Solidesulfovibrio magneticus RS-1: one gene and its partner. The protein of the gene in region 2 interacts with the protein of the main gene of each other region in a pairwise test. Links are inferred from orthologs where the notes say so. Each region holds a gene or a part of one and is shown on either strand. Other genes may lie near its edges.

What was found.
Region 1: the proteins of dnaE (region 2) and rplL interact in binary tests that used the Escherichia coli proteins (3 or more experiments, as listed by UniProt). The link is inferred for Solidesulfovibrio magneticus RS-1 from one-to-one orthologs.

What each region holds. Positions count from the first base shown.
Region 1 is NC_012796.1:3,532,925-3,536,086, forward strand. Bases 1-2,966 are described here. They hold rplL (50S ribosomal protein L7/L12), read right to left. Parts: upstream 1,696-2,966; coding sequence 1,306-1,695; downstream 1-1,305. Other genes in these bases: rpoB (DNA-directed RNA polymerase subunit beta), read right to left, coding at 1-1,080; rplJ (50S ribosomal protein L10), read right to left, coding at 1,738-2,259; rplA (50S ribosomal protein L1), read right to left, coding at 2,455-2,966. Also shown: more of rplA, read right to left, coding at 2,967-3,162. UniProt on the Escherichia coli protein: The binding site for several of the GTPase factors involved in protein synthesis (IF-2, EF-Tu, EF-G and RF3). Is thus essential for accurate translation.
Region 2 is NC_012796.1:1,495,021-1,504,040, reverse strand. Bases 2,873-6,862 are described here. They hold dnaE (DNA polymerase III subunit alpha), read right to left. Parts: upstream 6,538-6,862; coding sequence 3,073-6,537; downstream 2,873-3,072. Other genes in these bases: DMR_RS06290 (FAD-dependent oxidoreductase), read right to left, coding at 6,626-6,862; DMR_RS06300 (glycosyltransferase), read right to left, coding at 2,873-3,020. Also shown: DMR_RS06325 (CgeB family protein), read right to left, coding at 1-405; DMR_RS06320 (STAS domain-containing protein), read right to left, coding at 398-745; DMR_RS06315 (ATP-binding protein), read right to left, coding at 733-1,161; dtd (D-aminoacyl-tRNA deacylase), read right to left, coding at 1,241-1,717; DMR_RS06305 (6-pyruvoyl trahydropterin synthase family protein), read right to left, coding at 1,726-2,118; more of DMR_RS06300, read right to left, coding at 2,139-2,872; more of DMR_RS06290, read right to left, coding at 6,863-8,326; DMR_RS25570 (hypothetical protein), read left to right, coding at 8,517-8,648. UniProt on the Escherichia coli protein: DNA polymerase III is a complex, multichain enzyme responsible for most of the replicative synthesis in bacteria. This DNA polymerase also exhibits 3' to 5' exonuclease activity. The alpha chain is the DNA polymerase catalytic subunit.

The sequences.
Region 1 (3,162 bases), 2.0 Mb from region 2 along the record:
GATGGTGTCGATGGTCTTGTCGAGGGCCAACGTGTCGCGAATGGACGACGAGGTGTCCACGCCCCGGGTGTGCAGCAGCGAGAGCTCGACGATGCCGGCGTCCTTGAGCTTCTCGATGAGGTCGGCGTTGAGTTCGTCTCCGGCCTCGGCCATCACTTCGCCGGTGGCCGGATCGGCCAGGTCCTCGGCCAGGAACAGCCCCAGCAGCGTGGCCGGATCGACCTCGACCTTCTCGATGCCGGCTTCGAGCATGAGCCGCCAAGCCCGTTTGGTGATGGGCTTGTCCACAGCGACAATGACCTTGCCCTCGCTGTCGCGAATCTCGGAATAGGCCTTCTCCTTGCGGTAGAAATCGGGAAGGACCTGGCGGAAGACGTGATGCGGCTCGAAGGTGAAGTGTTCGACCTCGTAGAAATAGCGCAGGATGTCGGCGCGCGACATGCCCATGGCCTTGAACAGGATGGTGGCGGGCATCTTGCGGCGGCGGTCGATGCGCACGTACAGGATGTCCTTGTGGTCGTAGTCGAAGTCGAGCCAGGAGCCGCGCATGGGGATGATGCGGCAGGAATAGAGGACCTTGCGGCTGGTGTGGCTTTTACCGGAGTCGTGCTCGAAGATGATGCCCGGGGAGCGCTGGAGCTGGTTGACGATGACGCGCTCGGTGCCGTTGATGATAAACGTGCCTTTCTCGGTCATAAGCGGCACGGTACCGAAATAGATGATCTGTTCCTTGATGTCCCGGATGGTGCGGTTTTCCGTCTCTTCATCCACGTCGTACACGACCAGGCGGACCTTGATGCGCAGGGGCGCCTCGAAGGTCAGGCCTTTGGCGATACACTCGGGCACGTCGTATTTCGGTTCGCCGATTTCGTAGCTGACGTATTCCAGCGAGGCGGTGCGATTGAAGTCCTCGATGGGAAAGACCGAACGGAAGACGCCTTCAAGTCCCGCGTCCTCCCGGCTGGTGGGAGGAATATCTTTTTGCAGAAACAGCTCGTAGGAGTCGATCTGCAGATTGAGCAGATGGGGAATGGTCAGCGTTTTGACGATCTTGCCGAAATTTTTGGTCAGCTGGGCCATTGTGTCCTCTGTTGCAGGGCTACGACGTTGGAAAGATGCGTGGCGTGCGGGACGCCTGTCATTGGCCTTGCGGAGCGCGCGTCGCGCCTGGTTTGTCCCTGAACCTCGGGTCTACCCCACCGAGGGGGGAAGCGGAAAGCGAAAAATCACAAAAAGGGAAAAAGAGCGCCCCGCCCCTCGCGGAGGGGGCGCTCTTTGTAGTCACAAGCGGCCGAAAACGGCAAGCTACTTGATTTCGCAGGTGGCTCCGGACTCTTCGAGCTGCTTCTTGGCGTCCTCGGCTTCGGCCTTGGAGACGGCTTCCTTGATGGAGGAAGGCAGCTCGTCGACCTTGGCCTTGGCTTCCTTGAGGCCCAGACCGGTCAGGGCGCGCACGACCTTGATGACGGCGATCTTGTTGCCGCCGGCATTGGTCAGGATGACGTCGAACTCGGTCTTCTCTTCCTCGGCCGGAGCGGCTTCGCCAGCGGCCGGAGCGGCCATCATCATGCCCATGGCCGGGGCGGCGGCGGAAACGCCGAACTTCTCTTCGAGCTCCTTGATGAACTGGGAGAGCTCAAGGACGGTCATATTGGCAATGAAATCGACAACTTGCTCTTTGGTGATCTCGGACATGGAATGTTCCTCCTAAAAGGTTCGCTTTGGCGGAAGCAGGCTTTAGGCCGCTTCCTTTTTTTCCTTGATGGCCGTAAGGGCGTACAGCGCGCCGCGAATGACGTTCGCGAACAGGCTGACGAAGTTCGTGGGCACGGCGTTCATGGTGCCAAGGGTCATGGCAAGGAGTTCCGGCTTGCTCGGCAGCTTGGAAAGCTCGGCGACGCCGGCGGCGTCGATGATCTTTCCGGAGAGACAGGCGAGCTTGACAGAGAACTTCTTGCTGGTCTTGGCGTAATCCACAAGGACCTTGGCGGCGACGACGGGGTCTTCGTACCCGAAGGCGATGCCGTTGTTCTCGATGAGATGGTCCTTGAGGGCGTCATGGACGCCATTTTTCACCGCCAGCCGGGCCAGGGTGTTTTTCACGACCTGATAGTCGATCCCTGCGGCGCGGAGCTTGCTGCGCAGTTCCGTCAGCTCCTCCACCGTCATGCCACGAAAGTCGGTGACCACCACGATGCCGGCCCGGTCCGCCCTTGCGCGCAGTTTTTCGATAATCTCGTTTTTTTGCGCACGTTGCACGGTACCTACCTCCACATGCGGGTTGGCGGGCCTTCAAGTGAGCCAAAGCGGGGTCTCGGCGGGAAATTAAGGGGAACGTCCCCACCCGCTGTCTTTGACTCGCCTTCGATGCCCTGTTGTATATCGAAAAATCGTCCCGGCCAGAGGACGCACCTCTGGCACGGGACGGATCATGCTTTATCGGATCGGAAGCGGTTAGCCCTCAAGCAGCTTGCGCACCGACTGGGTGTCCACCTTGATGCCGGGACCCATGGTGGTGGCCAGGGCCATGGCCTGGAGATAGGTGCCCTTGGCGGCCGAGGGCTTCAGGCGCATGACGGCGTCGATGACGGCGCGGAAGTTGTCGAGCAGCTTCTCGGGGCCAAAGGACCGCTTGCCCAGGGGCACATGAAGCACGCCGGCCTTGTCGACCTTGAACTCGACCTTGCCGGCCTTGAGTTCGGACACGGCCTTGCCGATGTCAAAGGAGACGGTGCCGGTCTTGGCGTTGGGCATGAGGCCGCGGGGGCCGAGGATCTTGCCGATCTTGCCCACGGAAGCCATCATGTCCGGGGTGGCCACGGCGCTGTCGAAATCCAGGAAGCCGTTTTTCACCTTTTCAATGAGGTCGTCGCCGCCGACGAAGTCGGCTCCGGCCTCGCGGGCTTCGGTTTCCTTGTCGCCTTTGCAGAAAGCGGCCACGCGGATGGTCTTGCCCAGGCCATGGGGCAGCGACACCGCGCCGCGCACCATCTGGTCGGAGTACTTGGGGTTGACGCCGAGGTTGAGCGCCACGTCGACGGTTTCGTCGAACTTGGCCTTGCCCGTCTGAACGGTCAGGGCCATGGCTTCGCTCACTTCATATTTCGCCGTGAGGTCGATGTCCTTGATCGCCTCGCGATAATTCTTCCCGTGCTTGGCCAT
Region 2 (9,020 bases):
GGCGGACAAGCCCCGGGACTGGGCAAAGGTTCGCACGGCCTCGGCGGCCCGAACCGGGTCGGCCGCGTCGATCCAGGCCACCTCCGGGTCGTCGGCAAATCGCGCCGCCGTGCCGGCCAGCCCGGCCACGTCGGGGTCGCGGTCCACCACGGCGACCGGCCGGCCGGCCTGTCGGCAATGAGCGATTTCAACGCCCAGGCCGGCCCCGAAAAAAACCGGCAACGCGCCCGTGGCCAGGGCGGCTTCGGCCCGGGCCAGGGAAGCGGCCTCGCCGGCGCGGCCGCACAGCGTCCAGGTCTTGCCCTGGTGGCGCAGCCGGACGTCGATCAGCCGGCCCTCGGCGTCGGTCACCGCCTCGGCGCGGCCAGGGACGGCAGGCTCCGACGGCGCGTCCGGGTTATTCACACACCCCGGTCAAGGCCGTTTCGTCGGGCAGGACGCTGAAAAACCCGAGCAGTTGCACGAGGCCCAGGGTTTTCTCCACGGCCGGACTCAGTTGATACAGATAAAAGGCCTTGCCCGAGCTTTTCATGCGCGTGTTGCACGAGACCAGAAAGCCGATGCCCGAAGAATCCATGAAGGGCACCGCCGACAGGTCAATGACCACGGCGCGCACTTGCCCTTCGCCCTCGCCGAGTTCGGCTTCCAGGCGGCGCTTGAGATCGGCCGTCATCTCCAGGGTGATTTCCCCGGCGTACTTGAGCAGCAGCGCCCCGCCAAGACGTTTGATCGTCAGGTTTTCCACCGCGGCGCACCTATGTCCTTGTGAATGAAGACCACGTTTTCGCCGTTATGCCGGCGCACCTGGCAGTCGTTTGCCAACATGCGCATGATATAAAGCCCCCGTCCGCCCTCGGCGTCGGGACCGGGATTTTCAAAGCGCACGTCATCGCCAAAGCCCTTGCCCCAGTCCACGATCTCCAGCTCGATCCACGAGCCGGGACTCACCGCCAACCGCACTTCCAGCGGCCCGGGCTGGCCGCCGTAAGCATGGCGGCAGACGTTGGCGCAGGCTTCAGTGAGGATGATGTCGAGATCGTGGAGCACGTCGCCATCGGCCAGAAACGCGGCGAGATAATCGACCACGTCCTTGGCCAGCCGTCGGCTGTCCCCGGGATGGGATTCGGTTCGAAACACCTTGCGGGTCACCGCGCGCTCCATGGCCTTGCTCCACGGCCGGCCCGGCGACCACCGCCCGACCAAGCCACGCCCCAGGTTTGCTCCGAAAGCCCGGGCCGCGTCAAGTGGCCCCGCCCAGATCGGCGCTGTCGAGCAGGATGGTCACCGGCCCCCAGTTGACCAGGGAAACGTCCATGTCCGCACCGAAAACGCCGCTGCCGACCCGCCCGGGCAGGGCCTGCCCAGCCATCTCCACCAAGGCGTTGTAAAGCCCCAGGGCAACCTGCGGCGGCGCGGCCTCGGAAAACGACGGCCGCCGCCCCTTGCGGCAAGAGGCGTAAAGCGTGAACTGCGACACCAGAAGCAAGCCCCCGCCGGTCTCGCGCAGGCTCAGGTTGAGCTTGCCCGCCTCGTCGGGAAAAATCCGCAGATCAAGGAGCTTTTCCAGCGTCGCCCGGCAAGGCTTGCCGGCGGCGAAATCCGATCCATCGGCCGCGCCGAAGCCGACCAGGACCAACAGGCCCGCCTCAATGGACGCCACCGCCTGCCCATCGACCGCCACAGAAGCCTCACGCACCCGTTGCACGACCAGTCGCACGCCGCCCCCTATTCTTCCATATACGTGGCTTTGCTGGAGTCCTTCTCCGAGACCGACACGCAAACCAGCCGCACCGGCTGGCCGGCCAGAGCTGCTTCCAACTGGCGGTAGACAAAGCGCGCCAGATTTTCCGACGACGGATTTTCCAGCGAAAAAGCCGGCAGGTCGTTTAAGTGTCGATGGTCCAGGCCGGCCAGAATCTCGCGCAGCCGGCCGCGCAGCACTTTGAAATCGACCAGATATTCCACCTTGGGGTCCAGGCGCTCGCCCTCGACCACGGCCTCGACGCCGAAATTGTGGCCGTGCAGGTTCTCGCACGGGCCTTCGTAGCCGCGCAAACAATGCGAGGCGCAAAACCCCTCGCTCACGGTCAGCCGCCATTTGCCTTTTTTCGTTTCCATGCATCCTTCTCCGGGCGGCTTCAGCGGCCCTGGCGTTTGCCGTCCTCTTGGGCGGCCAGGACCGGCTCAAGCTTGCGCCCGACCTTGGCCACGCCTTCCATGAAACGGGCATACTCGGGATTTTCCGAGAAGCTCACCCGCACCCCGTCCAGCGTCGCGTCGTACTTGCGGGGCATGAACAGCTCGCGCAATCCTTTTGCATACAGTAACTCGTTGAGCCGGCGCATACGTTGGGCTTCCTGCCGGTTTTTGTCGTTGCGCAACTCGTTGATGCCGCCCGTTTCGTAGGGCGTATGCTCGTGACGGACGTACTTGCCCCACTTGTCCACATAGCCGGCCGTCAAGCCGGCCCTGGCCAGGCGAAAGCCGAAATCCTTGTCCTCTTCGCCGTAGAGTCCGTAGTCCTCGCACCAAAACCCGAGCTTCTCATGTACGTCGCGCCGGGACATGCAGCAGGCCCCGGTGGTAAAGCTCCGAGCAATAAACACGTCGCCGTCGCCCAGCCCGGCAAGCGTCTCGGCCGGACAGTTGTCCCAGACGTGGAAACCGGCCGTGCCCACCTCGCGCTGGCGCGTCAACACGTCCATAAGGACCTTGGCCCAGGCGGCGTCCTGGATGATGATGTCATTGTCCAGACGCACAAAAAACGGTTCCCGCGACACGGACAAAGCAAAATTGTAGCCGCAAGCCACGCCCATGTTGTGGTCAAACAAATACAGGTCGTCGATCTTCTTCTTGTTGTGCAGGCGCAGCAGATAGGCGACCGTGTCCCTTTCGCTGCCGTTGTCCACCACCGTCAGCCGGTAGTCCGCGTCGGTCCGGGACAGAATCGACTCCAGGCACTTCACCGTGGAGGCAAGCCGATTGTACGTCACCACGGCAATGTGCAGCGTTGGGGACATGTTCCCTTCCATCCTTGGCTTCCCTTGAGTCGGCAAGGCCGTTCCTGCGGCCTCAAGCCTGCTGTCGCCCAAGGACGCCTTGCTCGAAGGCGTCGAGTTCGCGGCGCAGTTCGGGGCAGCGCTTGACGCCGTAGTGGTGGCCCAGGCGCAACCGGCACACGGCCTTGGGCAGATTCATGATGAGATGGACGGAATTCTCGCCGGGATAGCGTTTGAGGATTTCCCCAAGGGGCCCCAAGCCCACGGGCTGCTCATCCTTGCAGGCCACGAAGATTTCGATGGGCTCGTCGCTGCCGCTGACGATGTTGACCAGGGGATCAAGCCGCACGGCTTGCAGCTTGATGATCTTTTTGCCTTCGCCCTCGCCCTGGTCGACGTTGCCGATCTTGGCGGTGAGATACAGCGGCACGTCAGCGTCGAGGTGTTCGCGGCAGGCGGCGTAGACATCGGAAAAGACCACGGCCTCGGCCTCGCCGCCCAGATGGTCCTCGAGCTTGCAAAAGGCCATCTTCTGGCCTTTCTTGGTGATGATCTCCTTGGTGGAGACGCAGATGCAGGCCAGCTTCACCTCGACGCCGGGCTCCATGCCGTCGCACTGGGCGATGGTGGTCAGGCGCATGGCCCGCAGATCGCGTTCGTAGGCCAGAAGCGGATGGCTGGTGAGGTAAAAGCCCAGGGCCTCTTTTTCAAAAGCCATCATCTCTTCGTGGTGCCACTCGGGCAGTTCGGCCTCGGCGCAGGAAAGGCCCAGGCCCACGGTGGGCTTGGGCTTTTCGGGCATAAGCGTCATGAGCGAGAGCCGGCCGTCGTTTTTCTCGGCGGCGCGCCGCTGGCCGATGGCGGCGGCCTGGTCCAGGCCGGCCGCCAGCCCGGCCCGCGTACAGCCGAAGCTGTCGCAGGCCCCGCATTTGATGAGGTATTCGATGACCCGCTTGGTGATCTTGCGCATGTTGACGCGCGAGGTGAAATCCAGAAGCGAGGTGAAGGGGCCGCCCTCTTCCCGGGCGGCCACGATCTCGGCCACGGCGTCGCGGCCGACGTTTTTCACGGCGGCCAGGCCGTAGAGGATCTTGTTGTCCTTGACCGAAAAGTGCGGATAGCCGGCGTTGACGTCAGGCGGCAAGAGCGTCAGGTCGTTGTCGCGGCAGGCGGCGATGTACTGCAGCAACTTGTCCTGGTTTTCCATGTCCGAGGTCATGAGCGCGGCCATGAAGGCGACCGGATAGTGGGCCTTCAAATACGCTGTATGATAGGAAATGAGCGCGTAGGCGGCGCTGTGGGACTTGTTGAAGCCGTACTCCGCGAACTTCTCCATCAAGTCAAAGATTTCGTTGGCTTTCTTCTCGGGGATGTCGTTTTGGGCGCAGCCTTCGACGAAAAAGCCGCGCTGCTTGCCCATCTCCTCGGCGTTTTTCTTGCCCATGGCCCGGCGCAGCAGGTCGCCCGCGCCAAGGGAAAAGTTGGCCAGCACCTGGGCGATCTTCATGACCTGTTCCTGGTAGACGATGACGCCGTAGGTGGGTTTCAGCGTCTCTTCCAGGAGCGGATGCGGGTACTCGACCGGGTCTTCGCCGTGCTTGCGGCGGATGAAAAGCTCGACCATGCCCGACCCCAGCGGCCCCGGGCGATACAGCGCCAGCATGGCGATGATGTCCTCGAAGCAGTTGGGCTTGAGCATCCGCAAATACTTACGCATGCCCTGGCTTTCCACCTGGAAGATGCCGTCGGTGTCGCCCTTGGCGAAAAGCTCGTAGGTGGCTTCGTCGGTAAAGGGCAGGGTGTCGAGGTCGGGCGGCTCCTCGCCCATCTCGCGGATGATTTGGAGCGTGTCGTCGATGACCGTCATGGTCTTGAGGCCCAGGAAGTCGAACTTCACCAGTCCGGCCTTCTCCACGCGCTTCATGTCCCACTGGGTCACGGTTTCGTTGTTCTTGCCCTTGTACAGCGGCACATACTCGGTCATGGCCGTGTCGGACACGACCACGCCGGCGGCGTGGGTGGAGGCGTGGCGGGCCAGACCCTCCAGACGGCGCGAGACGTCGATGAGCTTGGCCACCCGGCCGTCCTGGGCCATGAGGGTTTTCAGCTCCGGCTCCTGGGCCAGGGCCTTGTCGATGGTCATTTTCAGGTCTTCGGGGATGAGCTTGGCGATGCGGTCGGTCTCGCCAAAGCTCATGCCCAAGGCCCGGCCCACGTCGCGCACCACGGCCTTGGCCTTCATGGTGCCAAAGGTGGTGATCTGGGCCACGGCCTCTTCACCATAATGCTCGGTGACGTAGCGGATGACCTCGTGGCGGCGGCGTTCGCAAAAATCCACGTCGATATCGGGCATGCTCACGCGCTCGATATTAAGAAACCGCTCGAAGAGCAGATCGTAGGGCAAGGGATCAAGGTTGGTGATGCGAAGGGCGTAGGCGACCAGCGACCCGGCCGCCGAGCCGCGCCCGGGGCCGACGGGGATGCCGTGGTTCTTGGCCCAGTTGATGAAGTCCTGGACGATGAGGAAATAGCCCGGGAAGCCCATCTGCTTGATGACGTCGAGTTCCAGCTCCAGCCGGTCCCAGTAGCGTTTGGGGTCGGCGCCTTGCATCTTGGACAGGCGTTCGGTCAGGCCCTTGCGGGCCAAATCGGCCATAACCTCGTCCAGGGACTTGCCGGGCGGGGATTTGTAGACCGGAAAATGGTAGTCCCCGAATTTGAGCTGGAGATTGATGCGCTCGGCGATCTCGCAGGAATTGGCGATGGCCTGGGGCACATGGGCAAAGGCAGCGGCCATCTCGTCCGGGGAGCGGTAATAAAGATCCTGGGTGGTGAAGCGCATCCGCTTAACGTCGTCCACGCAGGCGGCGGTCTGGATGCACAACAGCACGTCGTGGGCTTCGGCGTCGTCGGCGCGCAGATAGTGGCAGTCGTTGGTGGCCACCAGGGGCAGGCCCATGTCGTCGGACAAATCGATCAAAAAATCGTTGATGATGGCCTGTTCGGGAATCTCGTTGGCCTGGATTTCGAGATAAAAACGGTCCGGGAAAAGGCTGGCGTACTCTTTCGCCATGGCCCGGGCCTGGTCCTTGCCTTCCTTGAGCAGCTTCTGGTTGATCTCGCCCTTGATACAGGCCGAAAGGGCAATAAGCCCCTCGCCGTATTGGCCAAGCAGCTCCTTGTCCACGCGGGGCTTGTAGTACATGCCCTCGGTGTGGCCCAGCGTGGCCAGCTTGAGCAGGTTTTTGTAGCCCGTCATGTTCTGGGCCAGAAGCACCAGATGGTAGCGCGGCGTGCGCGGATCGCGGTCGCGGCGCGAGGTCGGCGAAACGTAGACCTCGCAGCCGATGATGGGCTTTAATTCGGCCTTCTTGGCCGCGTCGTAGAAGATGAGCGCGCCGTGGAGGTTGCCGTGGTCGGTGATGGCGGCGGCCGGCGAATTGAAGCTTTTGGCGGTCTTGACCAGATCGCCGATGCGGATGGCTCCGTCGAGGAGGCTGTACTCGGTATGGCAGTGCAGGTGCACGAAATCGGGCATGGGGGTGCGCTCTTGGGAAGAAAAAAGTCCCGGGCGGGATCGCCCGTCCGGGACGGTATAGCGCTAAACGCCGCCGCTGGAAACGCCCCTAGGCCGGCCTGGTCTTTTTCCAGTAGGGATGGGCGATGTCCTCGAAGGCCGACAGGGCCGCGGTGGAGCCGTCGCCCACGGCGTTGACGATCTGCTGGGAACCGCCGGTGACGTCGCCGGCGGCGTAGATGCGCGGGATGGAGGTGCGCTTGGCCCGGTCGGCGACGATATAGCCGTTGGCGTCGAGATTCAGCCCCAGTTCCTGGGCAATTTCGGTGTTGGGATTAAGCCCGATGGCCACGAACACGGCGTCGGCGGCGATCTCCTGCTCCTTGCCGTCGGCCCCAAGCAACCGCACGCCTGTCACCTTGGCCTCGTCGCCCAGGATTTCCACCACATTGGCCCCCAGTATGGTGGGGATGCCCGAGGCGGCCAGGGCGTCCTGCAAGTGCTTCTCGGCCCGAAACTCGGTGCGGCGGTGCACCAGGGTCACGTCCACGCCCAGGTTTTTGAGGTGCAGGGCGTCGGTGAGCGCCGTGTTGCCGCCGCCGACCACCACGGCCTTTTTCTCGCGGTAGAGGTAGCCGTCGCAGGTGGAGCAGTAGCTCACGCCAAAGCCGAAGTAGCGGTCTTCCCCAGGCGCGCCGAGCTTGCGCCAGGACGCGCCCGTGGCCAGGATCAAGGCCTTGGCCACATAGACCGACTTGTCGGTGTAGACCTCGACATGCTTGCCGACCTTGACCTCGTCGATGCCCTCGCCTTCGTGGATGTCGGCGTAGCCGCGGGCCTGCTCGGCGATCATCTCCATGAGCCGCTTGCCCGGCACACTGGCGAATCCCGGGTAGTTCTCGACCACCGGCGTCACGGCCACCTGGCCGCCGATGACGTTTTTCTCCAGTACCACGGCGGAAAGCCCGCTGCGCACGGCGTAGACGGCGGCGGTCAGCCCGGCCGGGCCGGCCCCGGCGATGACCACGTCCACCTCCTTGACCGGATAACCGCCGGGCGTCTGCACCCCAGCGGCGGCGCGCTGCTCGGCCATAAGCTCTTCGGCGGGCCGCAAGGTCACCAGTTCCACCACGAACCGCTCCTCGGGCAAAAGCCCCAAGGTGGAAAAGGTCTCGTTTATCACCGTATGCGGCACGCTGCCGACATGGTAGCGATCGGCGAGCTTGGGATGCTGGGAGGAATCCACGCACCAGGCCGAGACAAGATCCGGCCGCTCCACGGCGGCCCGAAAGGCGTTGCCCACCTGGCCCGGACAATAGGGGCACGAGGGATTGACGAACACCTGGACGTGGCGCTTGTCCTCAAGCTCCTGCAACAGCTGGCGGGAAATCTGGGACAGGCCGCTCTTGCCGGCCGACAGGCGCATGATGGTCTCGACCAGGGTGCGGGCCTCCTCGCCCAGGGGCGCGCCAAGGTAGCGAATCCGGCAGCGGTCCGGGGCGAGAAGCAACGTCGGGGAAAAATCCACCTCGTAGAGCTTGGCCTCGGGGCTGTCCAAGCCCAGAAACCGGGCCGTGATCTTGTCGGCGATCTCGGCCAGCTCCCGGCACAGGGATTCCATGAAGGCGTTGTAGGGCGTGTTCTGGCGCGGGTCGGTGAAAACCACCAACTCCACCGATTCCTGCATTCCGTCAAAGAACTTCCGCAGTTCCGGCAGGCTGTCCTCGGGGATCAGCCGCTTGGGCGCAGCCGGCTCCTGGGGTTTCTGATCCGCCGCTTTCTTTTTCTTGTCGTTGCCGAAAAGGGCCATCGTGCCCCTCCTTGCTCGTTTCCTGAAGGTCTTGGCTCATTGTGTAGCCAATGCGCGGCAAAGAGGCAAACAGTTGCAAGGCTGGAGACGTTTTTTCCTTGCGGGCCGGCGCAAAAAGCCTAGAACGAAACCAGGGAATCAGGGAGTCCGGTCCGGGGGGACCGGAATAAGCACACTGGGGGATGAGGCCATGAAAGATACGCTCATCGCGGCCGCGATGGTCTTTTTTGCGGCCATCATGTCGTTTTTCCCGTCAGCCTGGGAACCGGTCAGCGAAGCCGAAGCCCGCGATTTATTGGGGAATGACGCGGGGGAGAATTAGGGGAGCAAAGAGAAGAGAAGAGGCCTCCGGCGGCTGGGGGCCTGAGGCCCCCAGACCCCCCGAATGAAGAAAAGGGGTAAAGGGGGGCGGCACGGATCGGTGCTCTGGCGAACGCCGGGAACGGCGACGCTTTCGTTCGTCTTATGCGCAGGCGATTTTCAACGCCGCGCCCAGCCTAACTTTTCCCCTTGCAGGGGTCCGGGGATCATTCCCCCGGCGGTGCTACGGAGTTTCCCGTCAAGCGCCATCCCCGATCTTTTGGCTTTCCAGCCGACAAAGCGCCAATCCCCACATTCCCCCCTATAAACCTTTCTCCAGGTGGGGGGTCTGGGGGCCTCAGGCCCCCAGCCGCCGGAGGCATTCTTCCCTCTT